DNA from 4 places in the Arthrobacter sp. 2RAF6 genome. Region 3 is predicted to be linked to each of the others. Evidence: riboswitches for the same ligand, from Rfam matches in the RefSeq annotation. Region 3 holds a riboswitch; each other region holds the start of a gene.

Region 1 (7,183 bases), on a different contig from region 3:
TGACGATGGTTCGCCCGAAAATCGACTCAAGACGCTCGATCATGCGGAGGCTGAGATTCTGCTTGCCCTGTTCCATTCTGGCAATGGCGCTTTGGCTGGTGCCCAGTTCCGAAGCGAGCTGTCCCTGTGTCCAGCCCTTTTCGCCACGGGCGTCGCGAAGAAGGAGACCTACATGTTCGGCAGTCGGTTGCGTCATGATCAATAAATATCACAAATGGTCTACCGATGGCAGGTTTTGTGATGCAACACGCCGATTCTGCCGGATGATAGTCGCCTCGTGCGATATGAACGTCCCGGCGGCCACGTGCACCGCGCCGAGGATTGACAGGCGGACGCCCGCCGCGAGAGGCTCTCTCGAATGAAGGCCAGCGGCTTTTCCAGCAAAAACCCCGCCCCGAGTTTCGAGCGCGCAGGGCTTGAGCTTGAAGTCCGCCCGGCCAAAGTCAGCGACATAGCCCACATCTTCGATATCCAGGCCCAAGCGGGCCGCTCCCTTCCGGACGCCACAACGCTGACGCCAGCCATCGACGACGACGCCCGCCTGGTGGTGGTCGCTTTCGCTCGGGGAACATCCGGCGTCGGGGACGTTGTCGGCTGGGGGAAGACCCACTACTGGGACCATCCCGACGGTCCGGCGTCGGAGGGGCGCTATCTGGGCGGGGTCGCCGTGCGGCCCGATTACCGACGCAGCGGCGTCGGAACCGCCCTTACCCAAGCCCGGCTGGATTGGATATGGCGCCGCACATCGGAAGCCTGGTACGTCGTCAACGCGTCCAACCTCGTGTCAATCGAACTGCATCGGCGCTGGGGGTTCGTGGAAGTCGCCAGAGCGTCGGGCTCTCACACCACAACGTTCGACGATGGCGTCGGCATACTAATGCGGGCGGCCCGCCCGACAATACCCAAGTGACTCGCAGTTGTTGTCGTTATGAGGCGCCAAAACGACAACAACTGCGAGTCAGTTGGGCTGCTTCAGCCAGACGAAGTGCCAAGTACCTGCCCACTGAGCGGCCAGCACGGCCGCGGCTGCGATGATCAGCCCGCCAGCCAGAACCCAGACGTCCAAGCGACTGTAGGTGGATTCGCGTGCCCAGGTCCGCCGTCCACCGCCGAAGCCGCGCGCCTCCATGGTCACAGCCAAGCGGGACGCCCGACGGATCGCCTGGACCAGTAACCCGAAGCTTTGGCCGAGCATGGCCTTGAAGCGTTGCGGCGGGCTCCCGTGCGAGCCGACACCCCGCGCGCGCCGTGCCATGCCGATGGTCTGCCACTCCTCCGCCATGAGTCCCACGAGCCGCAGCGCGGCCAAGGTGCCCAGGACAAAACGGTGCGGCAGCTTCGCTTTCTGCGCCAGGGCATCGGCAAGGTCGGTGGGGTCGGTGCAACTCATCAGGAGAATGGCCGGCAGCGCTATGGCAAGGCCGCGCAGCATGAACCCGAGTCCCAGCTGAAGCGAGCCTTCGCTGATCGACCAGATCCCGACGTCGAGCAGTATCCTCCCGCTGTCAGCCGACAGGATCGCGGTGCTCCAGCCGCCAAGCGCTGCCGCGATGATCAGGGGCCAGCCGCGTTGCCACAGCAAGCGCACGGTGAGCCCTGCGAGGGGGAACAATGCCAGTTCGCCGAGGAGCGCCGTCGAGGCGGACACCAGGTCGATGGACAACGCCAACACCAAGGTGATCAGAAAGACAGAGACGAACTTGGCCAGCGGATTCGCGCGTGTCAGGAGGGCATTATTGCCGCGCAGCGTCAGGGTTTCCCTCATGCCGCACCCGCTTCCTGCCGGGCCCCGCCTTGGAACGCGGGCTCGAGCCGCATCTCGGTGCCTCCCAGGACAGAGCTGAATTCCAGGTCGTGGGTCACGGAAACCACGGATGTTCCGGCGTCGAGCAGTTCGGACAGGAACGACGCAAGCTCGGCCCAAGTGTTCGCGTCCTGGCCGAAGGTCGGTTCGTCCAACACCAGGACCCGCGGGTGCGCGGCGAGCACGGTGGCCACGGACAGCCGCCGCTTTTCGCCCCCGGAGAGCGTGTACGGATTGGCGTCCACGAGATGCCCCAGGCGCAGCCGCTCCAGCAATTCGTCCACGCGCTCCTCGCCGTGGCCAAGGTGCTTGGGGCCGAACATGAGCTCGTCGAGCACGCGTCCCGTGACGAACTGGTGCTCGGGCTCTTGGAACACGGTCCCGATCCGGGAGATCAGCTGCTGTGCCTTCCACGTGAACGGGTCGGTGCCGGCGCCGTCGCTGAGCCCGGCGGCGGCAGTCACCGTGCCGGACACCGGCGCCAATAGGCCCGCGAGGGTCAAAGCGAAGGTCGATTTTCCTGCGCCGTTGGGGCCGGTGATGGTCAGCGCCTGCCCGGCGAATACTTCGGCGTCGAGTCCGGCCTGCACAGGAAGGGGCGCGATCGTTTTGAACCCCCGGCGCCGCGGCCGTTCGCGGGACACCGCGAGCTCCTGGGTGGCGAGCAACAGCTCTCCCATGCTCCCCGCCCGGGAGCCGCCCGTTGCTCCGGAGCCGGCGGCTGTTCCGGAACGTGGCCGGGTGGCCGGCACGTACCCGGGCACCCAGACGCCTGCAGCAGTGAGCATGTCCCTTGCTTGCGCCAGAACGGTGTCGGGATCGCCGTCCACGAGCACGCCCGGCGTCGACCCTCCCGTGGAGGAGGTGCTGCCCGGCTGGAGGACCACGATCCGGTCCACGAGGTCTTTCCAGACGGAGACCCGATGCTCCACCACCACCAAGGTGGCCCCGGTCTTGTGCAGGCAGCGGCCCACGGCATCGCGGACCTCCAGCACGCCGGCCGGGTCCAGGTTGGCGGTCGGCTCGTCCAGGAGGATCAAGCCAGGCCGCATCGCCAGAATGCCGGCCAGCGCAAGGCGCTGTTTCTGCCCGCCCGAGAGGGCCGACGTCGGGTGGTCGAGCGAAAAGTTGCCGCTGGCACTATTCCGTAGCCCGACGTCGTCGAGCGCTTCATGGACCCGCTTCCAGATCTCTTCCCGCGGCACGCAAAGGTTCTCGGCGCCGAACGCGACGTCGTCGCCCAGCCGGGAAAGCACCACCTGGGTTTCGGGATCTTGCTGCATGAGTCCGGCACGGCCCCGCTGGGCCTTCGGCGAAACGCCGTCCACCAGCAACGAGCCGGTCTCGTCGGCGTCGTCACCTTCCTCGCCCAGCACGCCCGCCAGGGCATGCAGGAGCGTCGACTTGCCTGCGCCCGAGGGGCCAAGCAGTAGAACACGCTCGCCCGGACGGATGTCCAGGTCCAAGGCATGGATGGCCTGCGTGGTGCGGCCGGCGTGCCGCCAGCCCCAGCCTTGAGCGGAAATTGCGGCGGGTCGCACCACGGCAGAGGTGCCGGAATCAGGACTGGGCATCAGGAAAAGACGGGCTCCGAGGCGGCTTTGCGGGACGCGAACGCGCTCAGCACACCGGTCTTGGCCAGGCCGCGGGTAGCGATCCAGGACAGGGCACCGGCAATGACGGCCCCGGAGATCGTGCAGAAGACGATGTACGCGAGCTTGTCGACCGGTTCGTAGGCGATGTTCCAGCCCCACGGCAGGAAGGAGTCGTTCAGACCGCAGAACAGACCTGCACCGGCACCGGCCAGCAGGGACACCGGCAGGTTGAACTTCTTGTACATGAAGGCCAGGAAGATGAGTTCCGCGCCGAGGCCCTGGAGCAGGCCCGAGATCAGGACCGTGGTGCCGTACTGCGAACCCATGATGAGCTCACTGGTGGCGGCCACTGTCTCGCAGAAAATTGCCGCACCGGGCTTCCGGACAATGAGCATGCCCAACACTGCCGGAATCATCCAACCGCCGGCGATCAGGCCGCTCAGCGGAGGGTAGCCGGCGGACATGGGCGTGGCAACCAGAGCCATCTGGTCCCACGCCCAGAAGATCACGCCACCGGCGATGGAGATGAGTGCCGCCACGACGATGTCCACGACGCGCCAGTTGTAACCAGGCTTGGTGAGGCCCGGCCTTGCAGAAATACCAGTCATTTTGTCCTCCTGAGGAACAGGAGGGGAAAGTGTTCCCCGGTTGCCTGCGAGCGGCTTCCGCCGCGCCGGTTCCGGACACTATGAGAACTCGACTCCCTTGCGCCGGTACTAGCCGGATCAGGTTCGAGGGTCTGCGGCTGTCCGCACTCTCAGCGCCCGTCCTCCGTGCCGCATTGCTGCGAGCCCGACGGCGGCGCTCCCCTGTCGTTATTAATCCACCCTTTTGGGCGTGGTTCAGTTTACACCTTGGAGGGGTCGCGGGGACCGTGACGGAACGGATAGCGACGGATTCTGCTGGATCATCCGCCGGGTCAGCGCAGGCCGGCCCGGAATGGCGCGGACGCCTGCAGAAACTGGGAGAATGATCCAGCAGAATGTGACGCAGCAAGCGGGCAAAGGAGCGGTCTTGGCAGGCATTGGCGAAGCGAACAGCACCACGGTGGCCGAACCTAGGCTCGCCGCGAGCGTGATCCTGGTCCGCGAGGCCCCCGGTCACGATGGATTTCGCGGCCTGGAAGTGTTCGTCCAGCACCGCGTGACCACGATGGATTTCGCCGCGGGCATGGTCGTCTTCCCCGGGGGACGAGTGGACCAGGCGGACAGCTCCGGCTGGGACTTCGCGGACGACGTCGTCGAGCGGCACGCCGCCGCATGGCACCGGAGCAGCATCGCCGTCGAGCCCTCTTCCGCCCGGTTCAACGCCGGCCGGGTCCTGGCGGCCGCGCAGCGCGAGGTGTTCGAAGAGGCCGGGCTGAAGCTCGACGCCGCCACCCTCCGCCCGTGGGCCAACTGGGTCACCCCGGCAGACCAGCCCAAGCGCTTCGACACATACTTCTACCTTGCCTGCCCGCTATCCGGTGCCGAGCCCAGGCACCAAACCACGGAAGCCTCATCGTCTTTGTGGATGCCGGTCCGCGGAATCCTCGATGCCGAAGCCGCCGGAACCCTCAAGCTCATGCCGCCCACGCTGGCGCTGCTGGATGAGCTCCTCGCCCTCGGCACGGTGGAAGCGATACTCGCCGACGACCGTGACATCGTGCCCGTCCGTCCAAAGCCTGGAGCCTTGGAGGAGTTCTTCCGGCTGAGGCGCCGACCGCCATCCGTTGCTCCGGAACTGCCCTGAAGTGGGGTTAGGCTGGGGACGGTCCTGTTTCCTCCCGCAAGGAGTCCCGGAATGAACCTCCTCATCAAACTGCTCGGCACTGGCGTGAGCATCGGTGCAGGCTTTGTCGGCACCAAGCTCGTCAATGCGTTGTGGGAAAAGTCCACCGGCAAGAAGCCTCCCAAGGGGCACGATGACATGGAGGCAAGCCTTCGCTCGGCACTGACCTTCGCCCTGATTTCGGCGACCGTCAGCGCCGTCATCCAGGTATTTGCAAGCCGCAGTACCCAGCGCGCCATCTCGCGCTTCTCGAAGACGCAGGACATCGTCTAGGCAGACGGGCCGTTAGCGGCGGAGCCGCCCGCGCCCCCGCCGTTACGGAGGTCCCGGGCGCCCCGGCCGTTCCCTCCGCCGTTCCGGGCGTTCCGGCCGTTCCCGGTGTGGGGCATTGCCGAGTCCGCTTCCTGAGCCTTCTCCGCCGCCTGTTGACCGGCAGCCCGCAGCACCACGGCCTCGAGTTCGTCGGTGCTGAGCAACTCGCGGTGGAGGTGCTTGGTCCGGTAGCCTGCGCGGCCCACCATGTGTGCGGACACGGGCACGGTCAGCAGTTGGAAAATCCAGGCGACTGCCAGGATCGGCCAAACCCACCATTCGCGCATCTGCAGTCCGATGGCCGCCAAGACGAGGAACAGCCCCAGCACTTGCGGCTTGGTGGCTGCGTGCATACGGCTCATCAGGTCCGGGAAACGCAACAGGCCGATTGCCGCGCCCAATGACATCAGCGCACCCACAATCAGAAGTACCGCGGTCACGACGTCTATTACAGCATCCACTCCCGTGGCATTAGGAGTCATTGACCTGTCCTCTCCGATCGGCCACGAAGCGCGCCACCGTCACCGAGCCAACGAACCCGATCAGCGTCAGTGCGACGAGCAGCACGAGGTTGTTGAGGTGCCTGTTGACGGCCATGTCGATGGCAAGCGCGGCGCCAAGTATCGCGAGCAGAACGTCTGAGGCGAGCACGCGGTCCAGCAGGGAAGGCCCGACGGCGATCCTGTAGATCGCGCCTGCCGCCGCGAGGCTAAGAATCACCGCCGTGACGATCAGCACGAGGTCTTTCATGAGCGATCTCCCCTCGTTGCAGGCCAGCTTTCGGCCTGGAGTGCGTCCATTTCCGCGCGGGTGCCCATGATCCGGATCAGCGAGGCCTCCGTGTCCTGGACTTCTTTGCGCAGCTTGGCAGTGTCCACATCGTTGCGGACATTGAGCCCGTGGATATAGAGCGTGGACGTGGAGCGATCCACTTCCACCACCAAGGACCCCGGAATCAGCGAAATCACGTGCCCTGTGGCGGTCACCATGAGGTCGGAATGGCTACGCAGGGGAACCGCGACCACGGCGTTGGTCACCGAAGACCCCCGGAAGACTGCCAGGTACATGACCTGGAAGCTCGCTGCCACCACTTTGCCAAGGAACACCGCGGCGAAAGGAATGGCGCGCAGCACGTTGAATCGACCGCTGAGCTCCACGGGAGGCAAGTAGAAGACCCTGGCTACGACCACTGCGATCAGCGCACCGAACACCAGGTTGCCCGGGCTGAAGTCCCGCCAGAGCGCACCCCAGACGACCACCAGCCAGACCAGCAGGGGCAACTCGGTGCGGAAGGAAATCCGCTTGCGGCTCACTTGCCACCTCCCTGCGGTGCGGCGATTCCCGGAACTTTGGCATTCCCGCCGAGCACGGAATGGATGTATGCCGTACGGTCCAGCATCTGTTCCGCGGAGTTTCCGGCCAATTGGAACAGCGGACCGGCGAAGACGGTCAGCGCCACGCTGAAGACCACCAGCGCGGCCGTTGGCCCTACCATCGTCCGCGGAAGCAGGCCGACTGCTGCCGTGTCCTTGAGGACGGCGGCCGGGTACTCAGCGTCCTCGGGTTTCCGCCAGAATGCGCGGTTCCAGACGCGGGCAATCGCCAGCAAGGTCAAGAGGCTGGTGACTACGCCGCCCACCACCAAGGTGATGGCCAGTGGTGTCCCGAGGGCGATGCCCGCCTGCAGGAGTCCGAGCTTCCC
Region 2 (7,183 bases), on a different contig from region 3:
GTGCGGTGCTTGTCCGTGGTGAAGGTCCTCAAGTCATGGACATTCAGCTCCAGAAGCCCGTCCTGACGGGCCTTGCCGATGAGGGAAAGCTCTAGTGGCGCCAGGTACTCGGGAAAGATGCTGACGACGTCGACGCGCATTTTAGGCATCATCCTTGGTTTCAGCGTCGTCCTCTTCCGCGTCGGAGGCGGAAGCATCGGTGTTCAGTTCGAAGAGGCCCGGCGGAGGGGTGAGCAGCAGATAGCCGTCCTCGACGTTGACTTCGGGCACGATCTCTTCAACGAAAGGCACCAGGATTTCCTTGCCGGCTGCGTCTTCAATGACCAGCAGGTCCTGGACCGGCATGGTGTTGAGTGCGGTCACCTTGCCTACGGCCTGCGAGCCGACACGGACCTCAAGCCCGACGAGCTCATGCTCATACCAGCCTTCGTCGTCGTCCTCTTCCAGCTCTTCCGTCTCGATGAACAGCTTCGCGCCGCGGATTTCTTCCGCCTGGTTGCGCGTGGAGATCTCTTCGAAACCGAGCAACAGGATGTCCTTGTTCCACCGGGCGCTGGTGATGGTCAAAGGACCGGCCTTTGCCGGCTCCACTACAAATTCGGTGCCCGGGACAAAACGATCGCCGGGGGCGTCAGTGAGCACCTGGACCGTGACTTCGCCGCGGATTCCGTGGGGCTTGCCGATTCGGGCAACCTGGAGCTGCATGGGATTCCTCTGTTTTCTTCGCTGGGGCCGGCTTAGGGACCAAGGCTGGGGTTTGCTCGTAAAACAATCCGGCCCCTCCACCATAATCTGGTGAAGGGGCCGGATTTAAGACAAGTATTGCTGAGCGCGTTACCGGCGACGGTCGGTGTCGACGACGTCGACCCTGACCTGCTCGCCGCCCGCCAATGCCGCAATCACAGTGCGCAAAGCGCGTGCGGTGCGACCCTGGCGACCGATCACCCGTCCGAGGTCGTCCTGGTGAACGCGCACCTCGAGGGATTCCCCGCGGCGGTTGTTCTTTGCACTGACCTTGACGTCCTCAGGGCTGTCAACGATCCCACGGACCAAGTGCTCGAGCGCTTCTGCCAGCAACTTACTCAGCCTCGGTGGTCTCTGCTTCAGCGTCAGCGGGAGCTTCAGTTGCTTCCGACTGCTTGGCCTTCTTGGTGATGGCTTCCGGGATGATAACGGAACCCTTCTCCGGTGCAACGAAAGCAGGCTTGGCGACCTTGGTCTTCAGCGTGCCTTCCTGGCCCGGGAGGCCCTTGAACTTCTGCCAGTCACCGGTGATCTTGAGGATCGCGGCAACCTGCTCGGTCGGCTGGGCGCCGACGGACAGCCAGTACTGTGCACGCTCGGAGACGACCTCGATGTACGAGGGCTCTTCGGTGGGGTGGTACTTGCCGATTTCTTCAATCGCACGGCCATCGCGCTTGGCGCGGGAGTCCATGACGACGATGCGGTAGTAAGGTGCGCGCATCTTACCGAAGCGCTTAAGGCGAATCTTTACGGCCACTTTTGTGGTCACTCCTGTTTCTGAAACGGGGTTGAGCCCGTCGTTCTGCACCCGTGGGGCGGGCCATACTTGAGGGTTCCAAGGACAAGATGCACACACGGAGAGAGGGGCCGCGCGGATCGAGTACCTGTCCATTGTGCCAGATGGCAGACAGTATTTCGAACACGCGGCCCGTGCGGCGGGTTTTCTGCGGAGTTACTGCTCTGCGGACCAGACGTAGAGACCGGCCCGTTCGGCGTTTTCGACGTCGCTCGCGAGCGCCGCCAACTGCTGGACGTACAGGCGGGACTGCTGGGCATCAAAGGGCATATCTTCTTGGGCCGCCCAGCGTTCGGCGACGTCGTCGAGGATGCTTCCTTCGCCCTCGGTCTCGTAGCTGAGAAGCTCGGACAGGGCGCGCACCATGGCTTCGGGGACGCCCAGCAAGGCGTCGCTGGTGACGTCCACCAAAGCGAGCTCATAGTCGGCCCCGGGAGCGTGCACGGCCGTGCCGGCGAGGTCGCCGAGTTGTTCTACTTCGAAATCGCTGATCCCCGGGATCCGTACTGCGGCGCCGGATACGTCACTGCCCTTCTCCAGGGCAGCGGCCCTCTTGAGTGCTTCATCGTGGGTGGCAACAAAGATTTCAGCAAAGCCCATGGAAAGTACTCTCATTCATTCGTGGCAACGGAGCTGCGGCGCAGCGGCCGAAATGCGCCACGCCGTGTTCTCCACCCTAGCGGACGGCGACCCGCAGCCGGTTGCGCCACGGGTCCTCGAAGCGCAACTCCTGGCCGGTGTGGTGGGAGCCAATGCCGGCAACCTTGAGGCGGTCGGCGAGCGCGCCGACGTCGTCTCCTGACGGCACCTCGATAACAACCTCGCCGAGACCGAGCGTATCCTTGCGCGCACCTGCACCGCGGCTGTTCCAGACATTCATGGCCATGTGGTGGTGGTAGCCTCCCGCGGAGACGAACAGGGCTTGGCCGTGCCACCCGGCGGTCTGCTCGAAGCCCAAGGTGTCGACATAGAAATCATGGGCAGTCTGCACGTCGCCCACCTGGAGGTGGACATGCCCGACGCCGGCGCCCGCCTCATGCTGGCCCGTCACCGCCGCTTCGCTCAGGTATTGCTGGAGGTAACGCTGCGGCGGGAGCGGCAGGCTGTCCATGACGACGGAACTGCCGTTCCACTCCCAGCCTTCGCGGGGCTTGTCGTAATAGAGCTCGATGCCGTTGCCCTCAGGATCCGTGAAGTAGAACGCCTCGCTGACGAGGTGGTCCGCGCTGCCGACGAAGGCGTGGGGTTCGTACTGCGCGGCGGAGGCAACGGTTGCGGCGAGCGAGGACTGGTCTTCGAAGAGCAAGGCTGTATGGAAGAGTCCAGCCTCTCCACGACCCGGGATCTGGAGCCCGGAGGCCGGCGCGAGGTGCACCAACGGCTTGCCGAGCCTGCCGAAGTAGAGTCCGCCATCCTGTTCGGCGACGACGTCCAGCCCCAGCGCCCGCTGGTAGTAGTCGCCCATGAGCTTCATGTCCCCCACTTTGAGCATGACGGTACCCATGGTGAGTTCGGCAGGAAGGAGATCCTGGCTGGATGTGATGGTCATGTGAAACTCCCGGTATTTTGTGGCGCCGCCTTTCGGCAACCTCTATACATCCAAATTACTTGAAGCTTCAATTTATTCCTAATGCCCGGCACTTCCTGAAATATGCCCCCTCAGCACGGTGCATTGCGGATTCAGCACCACCTCAAGGCTCGCCCGGGGATCCTTTGCGTAGAGCACGACGTCGGCACTGGCACCTTCGCTGATGCCGTCGGCACCCAGCCACTCACGGGCGGACCAGCAGGCGGCATCGAGGGCCGCGGCAGCCGAAAGGCCGGCGCGGTGCAGTTCCAGGATTTCCTCGCCGATCCGGCCGTGCTTGATGACGCTGCCGGCGTCGGTCCCGGCATACACCCGCACTCCGGCGTCGAATGCCTCGGCGACGCGTTCATGCCTGAGCTCCCACAGCCTGGTCATGTGGGCGGCGTAACGCGGGAACTTCGCTTCCGCCTGCTTCGCGATGTCCGGAAAAGTAGCAATGTTGATCAGGGTGGGAACGATCGGCACACCCTGGTCCAGGAGCCTGGGAATGTGGTGCGGAAGTAGGCCGGTGGCGTGCTCGATGCAGTCGATGCCGGCGTCGAGCATGTCGTCGATAGTCCCTTCGGCGAAGCAATGGGCAGTCACCCGGGCTCCCTCGCCGTGTGCCGCGGCGACGGCGTCCTTGACGATGGCGGCGGGAAAGGACGGGCCAAGATCCCCTGCCGAGCGGTCGATCCAGTCCCCGACGATCTTGACCCAGCCGTCTCCGGACCGTGCCTGCTTGCGCACCGCCTCCACCAGATCCTCCGGTTCGACTTCTTCGGCCAGTCCGGGAATGTACCGGCGTTGCCTGGCGATGTGCCTGCCTGCGCGGATGATCCTGGGCATGTCCGTCCGGCGCTGCAGCCAGCGCGTGTCGCTTGCGGATCCGGCGTCGCGGATCAAGAGCGTCCCGGCGTTCCGGTCCGCCGTCGCCTGCAGTCGGGCAGTCTGATCGTCCACCGCTCCGCCCTTGCCTAATCCAACATGGCAATGCGCATCCACCAGACCGGGCAACACCCATCCGTCCAGGATGACGTCGGGCGCGGCAGCGGGCGGCAGAAAGGTCAGCCTTCCGTCGACCGACCAGAGGCCACGCCGTTCTTCTTTCGGTCCCGTGAGGACGGCGCCGCTGAACTCGATGATTTCCGCCATGATTCCACCTTAAACTCCTGCGCCGTTCCCGGCCCGGTCACATCTGTCCTCGGCCACATCTCTCCTCCGTCACATCTGTCCTGGGCACCAACAGCTGTGGTAGCTTCGTCTACGACCACACGGGGGCCCTTGCAAGGGCTGAGATCGGGCTGACGCAGCCTGCGACCGTTGAACCTGTCCGGGTAATGCCGGCGAAGGAAGTGAGTAATCCTTTGAGCACCAAAGAAACACAGCTGAGCCCTACCAAAAACGGATCGGCGCAAGAGGTGACCCAGTCCCTGAAGTCGCATTCCCTCGCGTTCCTGGAAGACACGGAGACGGGAATCCGGGTTCCGGTCACGGAAATCGCCCTGGAACCATCCCCCAACGGCGAGGCCAACGCGCCTTTCCAGGTGTACCGCACTGCAGGGCCAGGAAGTGATCCCGTGGTTGGCCTCGAGCCGTTCCGCAGCGAGTGGATCGACGCCCGCGGCGACACCGAGGCATACAGCGGCCGCGAACGGAACCTGCTCGACGACGGCAAGTCGGCCGTGCGCCGCGGCGCCGCCTCCGCTGAGTGGAAGGGCGCACAGCCGGTGCCCCGCCGCGCCGTCGACGGCAAGACCGTGACACAGATGCACTATGCCAAGCAGGGGATCGTGACGCCCGAAATGCAGTTCGTGGCACTTCGCGAGAACTGCGATGTTGAACTGGTCCGCAGCGAAGTCGCCGCCGGCCGGGCCATCATTCCCAACAACATTAACCACCCCGAATCCGAACCGATGATCATCGGCAAGGCGTTCCTCGTGAAGATCAACGCCAATATCGGCAACTCGGCCGTCACCAGTTCCATCGCCGAAGAAGTGGACAAGCTGCAGTGGGCCACGCAATGGGGCGCGGACACCGTCATGGACCTGTCCACGGGTGACGACATCCACACCACCCGCGAATGGATCATCCGCAACTCCCCCGTGCCGATCGGCACCGTGCCCATTTACCAGGCCCTCGAGAAGGTCAACGGCGAAGCCAACAAACTCACATGGGAGATCTTCCGCGACACCGTCATTGAACAATGCGAGCAGGGCGTGGACTACATGACCATCCATGCCGGCGTGTTGCTGCGCTACGTGCCGCTCACCGCGAACCGCGTCACGGGCATCGTTTCCCGCGGCGGCTCAATCATGGCCGGCTGGTGCCTGGCGCACCACGAGGAAAACTTCCTGTACACCCATTTCGACGAACTCTGCGAAATCTTCGCCAAGTACGACGTCGCGTTCTCGCTCGGCGACGGCTTGCGCCCGGGAGCGACGGCGGACGCCAACGACGCCGCGCAGTTCGCCGAACTCGACACCTTGGCCGAGTTGACGCAGCGGGCATGGGAATTCGACGTCCAGGTCATGGTGGAAGGGCCCGGCCACGTTCCCTTCCACTTGGTGCGGGAGAACGTGGAGCGCCAGCAAGAGCTCTGCAAGGGCGCCCCGTTCTACACCTTGGGCCCCCTCGTCACCGACGTTGCCCCGGGCTACGACCACATCACCTCTGCCATCGGCGCCACGGAGATCGCACGCTACGGAACCGCGATGCTCTGCTACGTCACTCCAAAGGAACACCTTGGCCTGCCAAACAAGGACGACGTCAAGACCGGGGTAATCACGTACAAAATCGCTGCCCACGCCGCTGACCTTGCCAAGGGACACCCCGGTGCCCACGAACGCGACGATGCCCTGTCCAAGGCCCGCTTCGAGTTCCGCTGGCGTGACCAGTTCGCTCTGTCATTGGATCCGGTCACCGCGGAAGCGTTCCACGATGAGACGCTCCCGGCCGAACCGGCCAAGACCGCGCATTTCTGTTCCATGTGCGGACCGAAATTCTGCTCCATGCGCATCAGCCAGGACATCCGCGACGAATACGGCTCCGCGGATTCCCAAGCGGCCATCGCGGAAATGTACAGCGGGATGCGCGAAAAGAGCGAGGAGTTCCTGGCATCGGGCGGCAAGGTCTACTTGCCGGAGCTCGAGGTTCCCGCAGGAAAGCCCGGAACGAAGTCAGGAAGCCTGAACTGATCAGGAAGCCTGGACTGATCCGGCGCGGCTGACATCCGCAATGAAGGACCGGATCATCCGGTCCCCTTCAACTGAGTCATGAGGCCGGTGTCCTCCAGCCGCAACGCGGTGGAGGGCGCCGGTTTCCTGCAGGTAGCCGGCGATCTCTTCGTACAGGGGTTCCCAACCACCGGTCAGGACAAGCGTGGGGACTCCCGGCACAATGTGCAGGGGCGCTTCCCACGGCGGAGCCTGGAGCCGCAGTCGTCGAGCGGTACGCCTGGCCTCCGGGGTGCTGAGGACGGCCGCCTCCGAGGAAAACGCCCGGCGGACGAATTCACGTTGGTAATCGTCGTCGCTGAGTTCGTGCCGGATCGCGAACAAGGGCTCCATCAATGCCCGGTAAGCCGCGGTGGCGGGCAACTCGGCAGTCAAGGAAAGGCACGCCGGTTCAACCAGCACGAGGGAGCGGACCAGGTCCGGCCTCTCCACCGCTGCCAACATCGCGGAAATCGCGCCTTGGGAGTGCGCTACGACATGGCCTCCACGCGCCGGGCCGGAGGATGGCGCGGACTCCCGTCCTCCAAGGCACTCCAGGATAATGTCCACATCGGCGGCAACGTCCGATTCCAAAGGCTCGGCCTGCGCATCAAAGCCGTGGCGTTTCAGGAACAGTGCGTCGTACTTCAGCGCCATGCCGTGTTGTTTCGGCCAAGCGGCAGCGCCGAATGTACCGGCTCCGTGGACGAACACAACGCGCTGCTTTTGCATCCCCCCAGCCTATGGCACAGGGCTGACAACCCAACTAGCCAGCAGTTGTTGTCGTTATGAGGTCTCTAAACGACACCTGCTGCGAGCTAGTTGGGCGAGACGGCTACTTGCCGCCGAGGAACTTGTCGA
Region 3 (7,183 bases):
CTGTCAACGCCTGCGGGTTTTGACAATATTGCCCCTCTGGGCACCGGATGTGGCGGTTGCGCAAGGGCAGGAGTGTTGCCACATATGGATAACGAGCAAGTTGTAGCCGCCGCCGAAGATGCGGCATCCACCGAGACCACCGAAGCACCCAAAAAGGTCACCCGCACCCGCCGCAAGGCGGCACCGAAGACGGTCGCCGCGGACGAAACCCCCGACGCCGGAGCTGCCGCAGCCGCCGCCGGGCCCCTCGCCGAGTCGACGGACATCGAAGCGCCCAAGGCTCCTGTCCGGCGCACCAGGGCTCGAAAGAAGGTCGAAACTTCCGAACCTCTGCCAGGTTTCGCTGAAGAAGCTTCCACGGAAGGTGGCGAGGCGCCGGAGGTTAGCGTCGTCGAAGCTGAAGTAGCTGCAGAGGCCGAAGCTGCCCCCGAGAAGCCGGTCCGCCGCCGTCGCACGACGAGGGCGAAGAGCGCCGAGCCCGTCGCTGAAGAAGGCGAGCCCGTTGCCGAAGAAGCAGCGGTCGAGGCTCCGGCCGCGGAGATTGCGCCCGAGGAAACCACCGAGGTAACCAAGGAGGAGCCGGCCGTCGAGGCGGAAGCTGCAAGCCCCATCGCTTCGCTGTTCCTGGAACCTGGGTCCGTGACCTCCATGATCTTCCAGGCACCGGACTTGAGCGCAGTTGCCAGGCCGGCGGTCGTCGAAGAAGAACCGCAGTCTGACGCTGAAGAAGTTTCCGAGGACAACGAATTGGACGAAGCCGGCAGCCGCCGTCGGCGTCGCAGCCGTGGGCGTCGTGGACGCCGGAGCAACGAGCGTGATGAAGCCGCGGGAGAAGAAACGTCCGCGGAGTCCGAGGACGAGGCAGAAGCCGGTACTGAGGAAGTCCTCGAAGAAGGCGTGACTTCCCGCCGTCGTCGGCGCCGCCGTCGTGGCGATCAGGACCTGGAGCTGACGGGCGGCGGAGACGACGATCCCCCCAACACGGTCACCCGTGTCCGCGCCCCCCGCGCACACGTTGAGTCCACCACCGGCTCCGACCGCGTCACGAGCGTCAAGGGCTCCACCCGCCTTGAAGCCAAGAAGCAGCGCCGCCGCGAGTCCCGCGAGACCGGCCGCCGCCGCCAAGTCATCACCGAAGCCGAATTCCTGGCCCGCCGCGAGTCCGTCGATCGCCAGATGATCGTCCGCCAGCGCGACGACAGGATCCAGATCGGCGTCCTGGAAGACGGCGTGCTCGCGGAGCACTTCGTGTCCAAGACACAGCAGGATTCCCTGATCGGCAACGTCTACCTGGGCAAGGTCCAGAACGTGCTGCCGTCGATGGAAGCCGCGTTCGTTGACATCGGCCGCGGCCGCAACGCCGTGCTGTACGCCGGTGAAGTCAACTGGGATGCCGTCACCCTGGAAGGCAAACCGCGCCGCATCGAAAACGCCCTGAAATCAGGCGATTCCGTGCTGGTCCAGGTCACCAAGGACCCCGTGGGCCACAAGGGCGCACGCCTGACGAGCCAGATCTCGCTTCCCGGCCGCTACCTTGTGTACGTGCCCGGCGGTTCAATGACCGGTATTTCCCGCAAGCTGCCCGACGTCGAGCGCAACCGTCTGAAGAAGATCCTCAAGGACCGCCTCCCGGAGAACGCGGGCGTCATTGTCCGCACCGCCGCCGAGGGTGCGTCCGAGGAAGAGCTGACGCACGATATCAACCGCCTGCGGGCCCAGTGGGAAGGCATCGAAAGCCAGTCCACCTCCACCAAGATCCTCGCCCCGGAAGTGCTGTACGGCGAACCGGACCTCACCATCAAGGTTGTCCGCGACGTCTTCAACGAGGACTTCTCCAAGCTCATCGTCTCCGGCGACGAAGCCTGGGACACCATCGAGGCCTACGTCACCTACGTGGCGCCGGATCTGGTGGGGCGCCTCGAAAAGTGGACCTCGGATCAGGACATCTTCTCCGCATGGCGCGTGGACGAACAGATCCACAAGGCATTGGAGCGCAAGGTCTTCCTGCCCTCCGGCGGTTCGCTCGTGATCGACCGTACCGAGGCCATGACGGTTGTTGACGTCAACACCGGGAAGTTCACCGGCAGCGGTGGCAACCTCGAGGAAACCGTCACCAAGAACAACCTTGAGGCTGCCGAGGAAGTGGTCCGCCAGCTGCGCTTGCGCGACATCGGCGGAATCATCGTCATCGACTTCATCGACATGGTCCTGGAATCCAACCGCGATCTCGTATTGCGCCGCTTGGTCGAGTGCCTCGGCCGGGACCGTACCAAGCACCAGGTCGCCGAAGTGACGTCGCTCGGATTGGTCCAGATGACCCGCAAGCGCATGGGCACCGGCCTGCTTGAGGTCTTCGGCGAGCAGTGCGAAACGTGCGCAGGGCGCGGAATCGTCACGCACGACGAGCCGGTGGAGCACCGTCGGGCCAACGTGGTGGCCGCCGAACACCACCACCCGCGCACGGAATCACAGCCGACCGTCCGCCCGGAGCAGCGCAAGCGCCGCCGCGGCAGGGGCACGGGGCAGGGCACTGCCGAGCTCCCGATCACCCCGCCCGTACCGGTCCACACCGTGGAATCCACTGATCCGAATCGCCAGGCAGCCACCCGCGCCGCCCTTGCCACCATCGCGGCAGCAGCCCACGCTGCCCACCTGCACGACGACGAGCTCCACCACGCGGCGGAATTGCTCGCCGATCGGCACGTAGCAGAAGCAGCGCCGCTCCAGGCCCCAGCGGCCCCGGTCCAGGCTCCTGCAGCCCCGGTCCAGGCTCCTGCCGCTGCATCGAGGGGCGAGGAACGTTCGAAGCCTGTGCTGCGATTCGGCGGCGAGGAAGTTGCGTTGCCCTTCGTCCACCACGAAGAAGAGCCAGCGAGTGGCGCGCCTGCCATGAGCCTGGATCTGTTGGCACAGGCATTCGCAGGCCTCGGAGAAGCTCCGGGCGCCGCGACGACGGCGGCAGAAGCCAAGGAAGCGCCCGCAGGGGCCTCCGCGGCCGTTGCAAGCGGAGAATCCCCCGAGCCCGGTTCGCGTGGACGCCGAGGCCGCCGCAACCGTAGCGCCAGCCGGGCCCAGGGTGCCGCCAACGCCACCAACGTGGAGCACCACGAGGTTGCCGCGCCTGCTTCCGGTGGGGCCGCACACGAGGCCAAGGCGCCGGAGGCTGCTCCGGCCAAGCCGACGGCGGCAGCGGAACCGATCATCCTCGGGGTCGGCGTGCCCAAGTCCGAACTCTAAGCGCAGTACCCTGTTCGAAGCCCCGGCCGTTCCCGCTCTTGTGGAAACCGCCGGGGCTTCGGCGTTCCCGGCCAATTCGCCGGACCTTCGCTCAATGCGGTTGCATGGGGCGATTTCAGCAGGCGAGGTGTGATCCGGGTTAAGCTAGGGGACTGACACGGGGTGCCGCGCACCAAGCCGGCTGAGACCAGACCCGTTGAACCTGTCCGGTTAGCACCGGCGAAGGGATGTCTCGCATGACTGTTTCGGTGCAATCAGCCGTCTACCCGCTCAAGGCCGTCCAGCGCCCAATCCCCAGGGTTCTCAGCATTGCCGGCTCGGATCCTTCGGGTGGTGCCGGGATCCAGGCAGACCTCAAGAGCATCGCGGCAAACGGGGGCTACGGCATGGCCGTCATCACGGCGCTCACCGTACAAAACACGCAGGGAGTCACTGCCGTCCACGTGCCTCCCGTGGAGTTCCTGCGCCAGCAATTGGATGCCATTAGCGACGACATCACGGTTGATGCCGTCAAGATCGGCATGCTCGGGGATGCGGCGGTCATCCACGAAGTCCGCCGCTGGCTCGGCGAGGCGCGCCCCGCCGTCGTCGTGCTGGATCCAGTGATGATCGCCACCAGTGGCGACCGGCTCCTTGCGGAGTCCGCCGAAACCGCACTGCGGGAACTTCTGCCCCTCGCCGACCTGGTGACGCCCAACCTTCCTGAATTGGCCATGCTGCTTGGCGAACCTGAAGCCACTGACTGGCCATCGGCCTTGGAGCAAGGCAAACGCCTGGCTGCCGCCTGTGGAAACACCGTCCTGGTGAAGGGCGGCCATCTTCAGGGAACCGGCTGCCCCGATGCCCTGGTCAACACCGGGGGAGTCCTGAGCCAGGACGTGGTGGAATTCGCCGGCCAACGGGTGGAAACCCGCAATAGCCATGGCACGGGGTGTTCCCTGTCGTCGGCGATGGCGACGGCCAAGGCGCGGCTCGGCGATTGGGAGTCCGCCTTGCGTGTGGTCAAGCCTTGGCTTCAAGAGGCGCTGACCCAGTCCGAGGTACTGGAAGTCGGGAAAGGCAACGGGCCGATCAATCATTTCCACGCGCTCCAGCACGCCATTCAACCAGGCGATTTTGCCATCCGCATGTGGGAAGCCGCCCAGACTGAACTTGCGGCCATTTATGGCTTGGACTTTATCCAGCACCTGCAATCCGGTGGGCTCAGCGAAGCGCAGTTCAGCTATTACCTGTCGCAGGATGCCATCTATCTCAACGGCTATTCCCGGGTCCTGGCGCGGGCAAGCGCCCTCGCCCCGAGCGAAACCGAACAGCTGTTCTGGGCCCGCGGCTCGCAGATGTGCCTTGAAGTCGAGTCCGAGCTGCATCGGAATTGGCTCAGCGGACGCCAGGTAAGCGGAGAGCTGGGCCCGGTCACGAAGGCCTATGTGGACCATTTGCTGGCGGCGTCGGCGTCGGGCAGTTATGCCGTCCTGCTGGCTGCCGTGCTGCCCTGCTACTGGTTGTACGCCGAGGTGGGACAGCAGCTACACCATGGCTATATACAGGCGGGAGCGTCGGACGAGCACCCTTATGCGGACTGGCTGCGCACCTACGCGGACGAGGCGTTCGCCGAGGCCACCCGCAAGGCGATCGACATCACGGACGCCGCCGCGCAGGCCGCAACACCCACGGAGCGTGCCGCCATGATGGAGGCGTTTGCCCAATCCTGCCGTTACGAAACAGCGTTCTTCGATGCTCCAAGGTTGCACGGCTGAACCCGGTTCATGTCGGGGAAAGACGGGGTGAAGGGCCTGTTCCTGCGGGCGCTGCAGCGTGTCGGACTGAGGATCCGAGGTTTTCCCGGCCGGCAGGGTAAGGTGGACGGGCACGGTACCGGGTGGCGCATAGCCAGTCTGTGGCAGCCATCACGTGGCGGCCCCCGGACCTGGCCTCATTTGCAGCCGAAGGCGAAACTAGCGTAATCTAGATCTTCGGTGCTTACGCCAACACTTGGGTTATGCCCCCAGAAACCGTTCATTTGGAACTGACCTTTCATTTGGAACTATTCGAGGGATGACTCATGGATTCCGTACCGGAGTCCACGGCGTTGAGGCACAGCGTGAACCAGGCCCGTTTTCGGATCGGGGTTCCGCACGCAAATTTAGTAATAAACGTCGAGAGAAGTGAGTGCCCAAGTGGTGTACGCGATTGTCCGCGCAGGCGGCCGCCAAGAAAAGGTTTCCGTTGGAGACTACGTAACCCTGAACCGCGTCCCCGGTGGAGCCGGCAGCACCCTTGAGCTGCCCGCACTGCTCCTGGTGGACGGTGACAAGGTCACCTCCGCTGCTGCGGATCTGGCCAAGGTCAAGGTTACGGCTGAGATCCTCGAAGACCTCCGTGGTCCGAAGATCGTCATCCAGAAGTTCAAGAACAAGACCGGCTACAAGAAGCGCCAGGGTCACCGTCAAGAACTGACCAAGATCAAGATCACCGGTATCAAGTAACCACTGGTTGCTGTTCAGGTTTTCAACAGATTCCCCAGAATTTAAAGGCAGGCATTTCAAATGGCACATAAAAAAGGCGCGAGCTCCACTCGCAACGGTCGTGACTCCAACGCCCAGTACCTCGGCGTAAAGCGCTTCGGTGGCCAGGTCGTTTCCGCAGGCGAGATCATCGTCCGCCAGCGCGGCACCCACTTCCACCCGGGCGCCGGTGTCGGCCGCGGTGGCGACGACACCCTGTTCGCCCTGCAGGCAGGTGCGGTTGAGTTCGGTACTCGCCGCGGCCGTCGCGTAGTGAACATCGTTGCTGCTGCAGCTGCAGAGTAATAACACGTTCTGAACGGGTGGAGCGGGCCGTATGGCCCGCTCCATCTGTCTTTTTAACCGCACTAGAATTTACTAGGGCGGGCGGCGGCGCATCAGCCCGCAACGCGCACTTCAAGCAGTAATTTCCACATAGAGGAGAAACACGTGGCGACCTTCGTAGACCGGGTAGTACTTCACGTATCCGGCGGAACAGGCGGCCACGGCTGTGTCTCTGTTAAGCGCGAGAAGTTCAAGCCCCTCGGCGGACCCGACGGCGGCAATGGCGGTAACGGCGGCGACGTCATCCTGCGCGTTGATGCCCAGACCACCACTTTGCTTGACTATCACCACGCACCCCACCGGCACGCAACCAACGGCGGCCCCGGCATGGGCGACTGGCGCGGAGGCAAGAACGGTGAAACCCTCGTGCTTCCCGTGCCGGACGGCACTGTGGTCAAGACCAAGGACGGCGTTGTCCTTGCTGACCTCGTAGGCGAAGGCACCGAGTTCGTCGCCGCTGCAGGCGGCCTGGGCGGCCTTGGCAACTCGTCGCTGTCTTCGCAGAAACGCAGGGCGCCCGGTTTCGCCCTCCTCGGTATTGAAGGCGACTCCAGCGACATCGTCCTGGAATTGAAGTCGATCGCAGATATCGCGCTGGTTGGCTTCCCCTCCGCAGGCAAGTCCAGCCTTGTCGCGGCGATGTCCGCGGCGAGACCCAAGATCGCCGACTACCCGTTCACTACCTTGATCCCCAACCTTGGCGTGGTCCAGGCCGGTGAAGTCCGGTTCACGATTGCAGACGTTCCCGGGCTGATCGAGGGCGCGAGCGAAGGCAAGGGCCTGGGCCATAACTTCCTGCGCCACGTGGAGCGTTGCGCCGCACTGGTGCACGTGCTGGACTGCGGAACCTTGGAAGCGGACAGGGACCCGCTCTCGGATCTTGCGATCATCGAGCAAGAGCTGGACAAGTACGCCGTGGACATGAGCTACGCCGGCGTTGACGGCGAAGTTGTCCCCCTGAACGAACGCCCCAAGCTTGTTGTCCTGAACAAGGTGGACCTGCCTGATGGTCGGGACATGGCCGAGTTCGTCCGTCCCGAACTGGAACAGCGCGGCTACCGCGTCTTCGAAGTCTCCGCCACGAGCCATGAAGGCCT
Region 4 (7,183 bases), on a different contig from region 3:
AGCCGAGCTCCATGGCGAGTGCGGCGTCGGACGCGGTGCCGATGCCGGCGTCGAGCACTACCGGCACCGAAGCGCGGGACACAATCAGCTCGATGTTGTGCGGATTCAGGATGCCCAGGCCGGTGCCGATAGGCGCACCCAAGGGCATCACCGCTGTGGCTCCGAGGTTTTCCAGGCGAAGCGCCAGCACGGGGTCGTCGTTGGTGTAGGCGAAAACCTTGAAGCCGCGGTCGACGAGTTTCTCCGTTGCGTCCACCAACTCCACGGCGTCAGGCAGCAGCGTCTGTTCGTCGGCGATGACCTCGAGCTTCACCCAATCCGTTTCCAAGGCCTCCCGGGCAAGCTCGGCTGTCATGACAGCGTCCTTGGCAGTGAAACAGCCGGCGGTGTTGGGCAGGACACGGATGCCATGGTCCACGAGCAACTGGAACAGCGAACCTGTTTCCGTCGGCGAGTACCTCCGCATCGCAACAGTGGTGAGTTCGGTGCCGGAAGCCAGAAGCGCTGCCCCCAGGCCGTCCAGGCTCGGGGCTCCGCCGGTCCCCATGATGAGGCGCGAGCCGAACTCGACACCGTCGATCACCAGCGCGTCGGTTCGGGTGCTTGCTGCTTGAGTGCTTGCCGTGGTCATGGTTCAGCCTCCCTGTACTGCGGTCACGATTTCGAGTTCGTCGCCCTCTGCGAGCGCGGTGGCAGCCCACTGGCTGCGCGGCACTACTTCGGAATTGCGTGCGACGGCGACGCCGATCTTACGTCCGTCGGCCGCCTGGCCGCTGGAGTCCACCACCCGTCCGGTGATGTGGCTGACGAGGGTGGTGACCGACGCGTCGTCGCCTAGCGTGTGGTCTGCGCCGTTCAATTTGATGTTCATGCGTGGTCCTTCGGAAGGGGATTTGAGGTATCGGCAGATGGGCCGCCTGTTGAGGCCTTCGCTGCTGAAAGCGGGCGGGAGAAGCGGTCCGGGCGGAATCTGTTCCACCGGGGATCGACGGTGCCATCCATGAGTCCGACGCAGATTTTCGCCGCTGCCGGGGTGAGGAGCACGCCGTGGCGGAAGAAGCCGCTGGCCACGACGAGGCCCCGCACGGTTCCTTCGGAACCTTGTACGTTTTCGTCACCTTTCACACGGCCCAACAGCGGTGCATTGTCCGGAGTGCCTGGACGCGCGCGCGCAGTCGCTTCCAAGAGTTCCAGTTCGGCCACAGCCGGAACCAGTACCTGGGCGTCGCGGAGCAACTGGTACACCCCGCCCGCTGACACCGGGTTGGCCGCTCCCCCGGACGCCGACAAGCCGTCTTCACGTTGCGTCGCGCCGATCACCACGGTCCCGTCGTCGCGGGGGACGATGTAGACGGGCACTCCGCGCACCATTCCACGGACCGTGGCCGTGACCAGGGGTTGCAGGTGCTCCGGGACGCGCAGCCGCAGTATGTCGCCGTACACCGGACGCAACGGGAGCGATAATCCATCCGGCAGGCCCTTCAAGCGGGGGGCATCCAGTCCGTTGGCAACCACTGTTTCGGTGGCGAACACTTCGATGCCTGAGTCCAGCAGAACCCCGACGACGCGCCCGTCCTCCCACAGGAGGCCTGCCGCGGTATCCTGGACCGCAAAACCGCCCCCGGCCCCCGCAATCCAGCTGGAATCGCCGGGCTGGTGGTCTGCAAGCGCGCCTAGAATCGCAGCCGAAAGCCGGCGCGGATCCACTTGGTGGTCGCCCGGGATGTCGAAGGCACAGGAAATCTGCGGGCTCAACAGCGGCTCACGCTCCCGGGCCTCGCGCAAAGGCACGGATTCCACCACCAGGCCGTTGGCCAGCTGGACATCCCGGAGGTCGGCGAGCGCCCGGCGGTCCGCAGCGTCCGCGCCGACGGCGAGGGTCGGCGTCGTGCGGTAACCCGTGCTGCGTCCGGTGCTTGAGCCGGTCACATTGCGTTCGAAGTCCGGCCACAATGCCGACGATTCGAGCATGAGCTCCAGGAGGTCCTCTTCCTGGTAATGCAGTTCACTGACGGGCGCCAGCATGCCCGCCGCCGCGAAGGTGGCGCCGCTGGCCGGTGCGGGATCGATCAGGGCAACCGAGCGGCCGGACCTGCGGGCTTCCCACGCGATGCCGAGGCCAATGACACCGCCTCCGATCACCGCCACATCTGCGTTCAGGGGTCCGGGCTGGGTGTTTGCTTCGTCCATGGAGTCCTTCCCTACGCCGGTACTAGCCGGATCAGGTCAAGCGGTCGGCGCTGAAGCCCTCTCAGCCGCGCGGCGATTGTGACTGCCGCCGCGGCTCCCGCGGTACCAGCCCAGTTTAGAGGAACTACTCTGTTTCCATGACCCCGCACGATGTCCACACCACCGCCCGCCTGTACCTCTGCACCGACGCCCGGAAGCAACACGGTGATTTTGAGCAGTTTGTCGATGCCGCATTCGAGGGCGGCGTGGACATCATCCAGCTGCGCGACAAGACGATTGAAGCCGCCGAGGAACTGGAACTCCTGGAGGTCCTGCAATCCGTGGCGCACCGTCATGGCCGTCTCTGGGCAGTCAACGACCGCGCGGACGTGGCGTCCCTCTCCAGCGCACCGGTGTTCCATATCGGCCAAAAGGACATTCCGCTGCGCTCGGCCCGGAAGCTGCTCCACGACCGCACCATCATCGGCCTCTCCACGCACACGCCGGATCAGGTTGACGCAGCCATCGCCGCGTCGCCTGGCCGCAGCGGCCTGGACTACTTCTGCGTCGGGCCCGTGTGGGCTACGCCCACCAAGCCGGGACGTTCCGCCGTCGGGCTCGATCTGGTGAAGTACGCCGCCAACGCGGTGAAGCAGGCAGACGAAGAGACCGTCGGCGGGGTTGTGCTCCCCTGGTTTGCGATCGGCGGCATCGATCTCAGCAACGTGGAAGCGGTAGTGCAGGCCGGCGCCAGCCGCATCGTGGTGGTCCGCGCCATCACTGAGGCGGAGGACCCGACGGCGGCAGCCCGGGCACTCCTGGCCGCCTTGGACGCAGCGGCGGCCTAGCGAGACGCCGGAAGATTTTGGAGTTACCCTGACTTTCGTGTCACATCAGCGGTTAGCCCCGAATGTCAGTGAAACGTCGAACCAGCTCGCGGAAGCGCTGGCGGCGCTTCGGACCGAACTCGAGCTGCCCGCAGGTTATCCCGCTGAAGCGCTGCGCGACGCTGAAGCCGCGGTTTCCGGACACACCCTGCCGGCGCAGGATCTCACGGACGTTCCTTTCATCACGATCGACCCGGCCTCTTCCACGGATCTCGACCAGGCCCTCTTCATTGACCGGTCCGGCGATGGTTACAGGGTTCTCTACGCCATCTCCGATGTGCCCTCCTTTGTGCCGCCGGGAGGCGCGCTCGACGCCGAGACCCGCCACCGCGGGCAAACGTACTATGCCCCGGACGGCCGCATCCCGCTGCACCCCGAGATCATCAGCGAGCATGCCGGGAGCTTGCTGGCCGGCCAGACGTGCGGCGCGTTCGTGTGGGACTTCGAACTCGATGCCGAGGCGGAGTTCCGCACCGTCTCCGTGCGTCGGGCAAGCGTACGGAGCCGCGCCAAGCTCAACTACAGGGGCGTCCAGTCGGAGATCGATTCCGGAACGGCTGATCCCGTCCTGCAGCTGCTCAAGGAAGTCGGGCTCAAGCGGGTGGAACTCGAACGCCGCCGCGGCGGGGCTAGCCTGAACATGCCTGAGCAGGAAATCGTCCAACTGCCCGACGGCGGGGGGTACAGGATCGTCGCAGCTCCCTCGCTGCCGGTGGAGGATTGGAACGCCCAGATTTCGCTCATGACCGGGATGGCCGCCGCCCAGTTGATGCTCGATGGCAAAGTGGGGATCCTGCGCACCATGCCCGCCCCCGACGAGCGCTCACTGCTCCATTTCAAGCGGCAAACGGGGGCACTCGGCAAGCCCTGGACCGAGGGGACCAGTTATGGAGCGTACCTGCGGACCCTCGACGCGAAGGACCCCCGGCAACTCGCCATCCTCCATTCCGCTGGGCTGCTTTTCCGCGGTGCCGGGTACACGCCTTTCGACGGCGAGGTACCGGGCAGCGTCATGCAGTCAGCCATCGGGGCACCATATGCCCACACCACCGCGCCGCTGCGCCGGCTTGTCGATCGTTTTGTGCTGGTCATCTGCGAAGCACTGAGCAATGGAACAGAGATCCCGTCATGGGCCCGGCATGCTTTGCCGAGCCTGCCCGAGATCATGGCGTCATCCGACCAGCTTGCCGCCAAAATGGAGCGCCTGGCCTTGGACACCGTGGAGGCAGCACTCCTTGTCAACCACATCGGACAGGAATTCGACGCCGTAGTGATTTCCGGATCGAAGCCCGCCAAAAACAACGGAAACGGCAACGGGAACAGCACCAACGGCAACAACGGTAATGGCAATGGGAACGGAGCCCCGCACGGCCCCTACGGCATCGTCCAGATCGCCGAGCCCGCGGTCACCGCTCGCTGCGACGGCGAAATGGAGTCCGGCACGAAGGTCCGCGTGAAACTGCTCGATGCGGAGATCGCCACCCGCCAAATCACCTTCGAACTCCTCCCGTAGCGCGCTCCGTCCGCAAGGCCGGGGCCGCGATCCGGGGATTATCGCCCCCAGACGCTAGACTGGGTGAGTAGTAATGGATGCCCGGTCGTTGATTCAGTTAATTTTTGACATCAACAAGCCCGCCCCTACGCGATCTTGAGATACACCAGCTGGTCCCCAGTGCCAGTATTTAGATAGCCCGCGATCGGCTTCCACTGGATTTGCTTGCGCCCATCCGTGCTCCGGAACGGCCCTGCCACAACCGTTGAGCACGCAGCGCAGCCCAAATGAATAAGGAAAACTCCACTGTGAGTGAATTGCACACCCATGAAGTTCTGACAGACGGAACCGAAACGATCGAACCCGAGGAAACCATTTCCTCGGACGAAACACCCCACGAGATCGCAGAAAAAACCTTCGCCGACTACAACGTCCGCGCCGACATCGTTGAATCCCTCTCCGACGCCGGAATCACCCACCCGTTCCCCATCCAGGCCATGACCCTCCCGGTCGCCCTGGGCGGTCACGACATCATCGGCCAGGCCAAGACCGGTACCGGAAAGACCCTCGGTTTCGGCATTCCGGCGCTGCAGCGCGTCGTCGGACCGGACGACGCCGGCCACGACAAGCTCGCTGTCCCGGGTGCACCCCAGGCCCTCGTGATTGTTCCTACCCGCGAACTCGCCGTTCAGGTTGCCAACGACCTGCAGACGGCGTCCCGGAAGCGCAACGCCCGCATCGCCACCATCTATGGCGGCCGCGCCTACGAGCCCCAGATCGAAGCCCTGCAAAAGGGCGTCGAGGTTGTTGTCGGCACGCCCGGCCGTTTGATCGACCTCTACAAGCAGAAGCACCTGAACCTCAAGAACGTTCGCATGGTGATTCTCGACGAAGCAGACGAGATGCTTGACCTCGGCTTCCTTCCGGACGTCGAGACCCTGATTGCCGGCACACCCGCCGTCCGCCAGACCTTGCTCTTCTCCGCCACCATGCCTGGCCCGGTCATCGCCATGGCGCGCCGTTACATGACGCAGCCCACGCACATCCGTGCCGCCGACCCGGACGACGAAGGCCTGACCAAGCGAGACATCCGGCAGCTCATCTACCGTGCCCACAGCATGGACAAGGTCGAGGTCGTCGCCCGCATTCTGCAGGCCCGCGGCCGCGGCCGGACCATCATCTTCACCAAGACCAAGCGCACCGCAGCCAAGGTTGCCGAGGAACTCGTGGACCGCGGCTTCGCGGCCGCCGCCATCCACGGTGACCTGGGCCAGGGCGCCCGCGAGCAGGCACTCCGTGCCTTCCGCAACAACAAGGTGGACGTCCTCGTGGCCACCGACGTCGCCGCCCGCGGCATCGACGTCGATGACGTCACGCACGTGATCAACTACCAGTGCGTCGAAGACGAAAAGATCTATTTGCACCGCGTTGGCCGCACCGGCCGCGCAGGCAACAAGGGCACGGCCGTGACGTTCGTCGATTGGGACGACATGCCGCGCTGGGGCCTGATCAACAAGGCGCTGGGCCTGAGCTACCCGGAGCCCGTGGAAACCTACTCCTCGTCGCCGCACCTTTTCGAGGAACTGGACATCCCCGCGGGCACCAAGGGCCGCCTGCCCCGCGACAAGCGCACCCTTGCCGGCGTCGACGCTGAGGTCCTGGAAGACCTGGGCGAGACCGGTAAGAAGAACTCCCGTTCCGGCGGCGATTCCGGGCGTGGACGCACGGGCCGGGACGGCGGGCGTGATGGTGGCCGTGAAGGTGCACGCCGCGGTCCCAAGTCAGGCGACGCTCCGTCGCGCGAAGGAGACGGTGAGGGCGGACGCAACCGCACCCGCCGCCGTCGTACTTCCGAAGGCGACGCAGCCCCCGCCGGAGGTTCAGTTCAGTCTGCCGAGCCCCAATCCGGGCAGGCACAGTCCGGCGAGGGCGCGGACAAGCCGTCCCGCGCACGCCGTTCCCGCACCCGCCGCCGCAACGGCGAAGTGGTGTCCGCTTCCGGTGCATCCGGCGAGAGCACCGAGGCTTAACGGCCTCAATGACTGACACTGTTTGGGCGCCGGACGGCAGCAACTTGGTGGTTCACGCGGACAACGCGGAATTCCTCCCGACGCTGCCGGACGGCGCCTTCACACTGATTTACGTGGACCCGCCCTTCAATACGGGCCGCGTCCAGAGCCGCCAGGAAACGCGCATGGTCCGCAACGCCGACGGCGACGGCGACCGCGTCGGCTTCAAGGGACGCTCGTACGACACCATCAAGGGCGCGCTGCACCGCTACGACGACGCCTTCAGCGACTACTGGTCCTTCCTGGAACCCCGGCTCGTGGAGGCCTGGCGCCTGCTTGCCGACGACGGCACCCTGTACCTGCATCTGGACTACCGCGAGGTGCACTACGCCAAGGTCATGCTGGACTCGATCTTCGGCCGGGAGTGTTTCCTGAACGAGATCATCTGGGCCTACGACTACGGCGCACGTGCCAAGAACCGCTGGCCCACCAAGCACGACAACATCCTCGTGTACGTCAAGAACCCCGCCAAATACCACTTCGACAACGCCGAGGTTGACCGTGAGCCGTACATGGCGCCGGGCCTCGTGACGCCCGCCAAACGCGAACTCGGGAAGCTCCCCACG

Evidence for each region. A riboswitch is a leader RNA that binds a small molecule or an ion and turns the genes downstream of it on or off. The one in region 3 is predicted to bind thiamine pyrophosphate.
Region 1: linked by a shared signal. The riboswitch ahead of AB4Z38_RS13530 (ECF transporter S component) and the one ahead of AB4Z38_RS14855 (bifunctional hydroxymethylpyrimidine kinase/phosphomethylpyrimidine kinase) in region 3 are both predicted to bind thiamine pyrophosphate.
Region 2: linked by a shared signal. The riboswitch ahead of thiC (phosphomethylpyrimidine synthase ThiC) and the one ahead of AB4Z38_RS14855 (bifunctional hydroxymethylpyrimidine kinase/phosphomethylpyrimidine kinase) in region 3 are both predicted to bind thiamine pyrophosphate.
Region 4: linked by a shared signal. The riboswitch ahead of thiO (glycine oxidase ThiO) and the one ahead of AB4Z38_RS14855 (bifunctional hydroxymethylpyrimidine kinase/phosphomethylpyrimidine kinase) in region 3 are both predicted to bind thiamine pyrophosphate.

Annotation. Positions count from the first base shown of each region.
Region 1 covers NZ_JBFRGF010000017.1:26,510-33,692, forward strand. Annotated here, with positions in the region: gene AB4Z38_RS13510 (UDP-N-acetylglucosamine 1-carboxyvinyltransferase) at 1-196, opposite strand, end outside; gene AB4Z38_RS13515 (GNAT family N-acetyltransferase) at 359-910, shown strand; gene AB4Z38_RS13520 (energy-coupling factor transporter transmembrane component T family protein) at 959-1,765, opposite strand; gene AB4Z38_RS13525 (ABC transporter ATP-binding protein) at 1,762-3,378, opposite strand; gene AB4Z38_RS13530 (ECF transporter S component) at 3,378-4,007, opposite strand; TPP riboswitch at 4,084-4,220, opposite strand; gene AB4Z38_RS13535 (NUDIX hydrolase) at 4,369-5,130, shown strand; gene AB4Z38_RS13540 (DUF4235 domain-containing protein) at 5,182-5,442, shown strand; partial or broken gene mnhG (monovalent cation/H(+) antiporter subunit G) at 5,583-5,963, opposite strand; gene AB4Z38_RS13550 (monovalent cation/H+ antiporter complex subunit F) at 5,953-6,231, opposite strand; gene AB4Z38_RS13555 (Na+/H+ antiporter subunit E) at 6,228-6,794, opposite strand; gene AB4Z38_RS13560 (Na+/H+ antiporter subunit D) at 6,791-7,183, opposite strand, start outside.
Region 2 covers NZ_JBFRGF010000002.1:15,169-22,351, forward strand. Annotated here, with positions in the region: gene trmD (tRNA (guanosine(37)-N1)-methyltransferase TrmD) at 1-140, opposite strand, end outside; gene rimM (ribosome maturation factor RimM) at 142-705, opposite strand; gene AB4Z38_RS01555 (RNA-binding protein) at 835-1,077, opposite strand; gene rpsP (30S ribosomal protein S16) at 1,079-1,501, opposite strand; gene AB4Z38_RS01565 (hypothetical protein) at 1,697-2,140, opposite strand; gene AB4Z38_RS01570 (VOC family protein) at 2,217-3,089, opposite strand; gene AB4Z38_RS01575 (amidohydrolase family protein) at 3,168-4,262, opposite strand; TPP riboswitch at 4,372-4,479, shown strand; gene thiC (phosphomethylpyrimidine synthase ThiC) at 4,475-6,304, shown strand; gene AB4Z38_RS01585 (alpha/beta hydrolase) at 6,305-7,054, opposite strand; gene ffh (signal recognition particle protein) at 7,158-7,183, opposite strand, start outside.
Region 3 covers NZ_JBFRGF010000020.1:13,191-20,373, reverse strand. Annotated here, with positions in the region: gene AB4Z38_RS14860 (Rne/Rng family ribonuclease) at 85-3,237, shown strand; TPP riboswitch at 3,386-3,482, shown strand; gene AB4Z38_RS14855 (bifunctional hydroxymethylpyrimidine kinase/phosphomethylpyrimidine kinase) at 3,474-4,994, shown strand; gene rplU (50S ribosomal protein L21) at 5,415-5,723, shown strand; gene rpmA (50S ribosomal protein L27) at 5,784-6,047, shown strand; gene obgE (GTPase ObgE) at 6,192-7,183, shown strand, end outside.
Region 4 covers NZ_JBFRGF010000001.1:181,066-188,248, reverse strand. Annotated here, with positions in the region: gene AB4Z38_RS00925 (thiazole synthase) at 1-631, opposite strand, end outside; gene thiS (sulfur carrier protein ThiS) at 635-871, opposite strand; gene thiO (glycine oxidase ThiO) at 868-2,190, opposite strand; TPP riboswitch at 2,182-2,301, opposite strand; gene thiE (thiamine phosphate synthase) at 2,328-3,017, shown strand; gene AB4Z38_RS00905 (RNB domain-containing ribonuclease) at 3,055-4,569, shown strand; gene AB4Z38_RS00900 (DEAD/DEAH box helicase) at 4,857-6,578, shown strand; gene AB4Z38_RS00895 (DNA-methyltransferase) at 6,587-7,183, shown strand, end outside.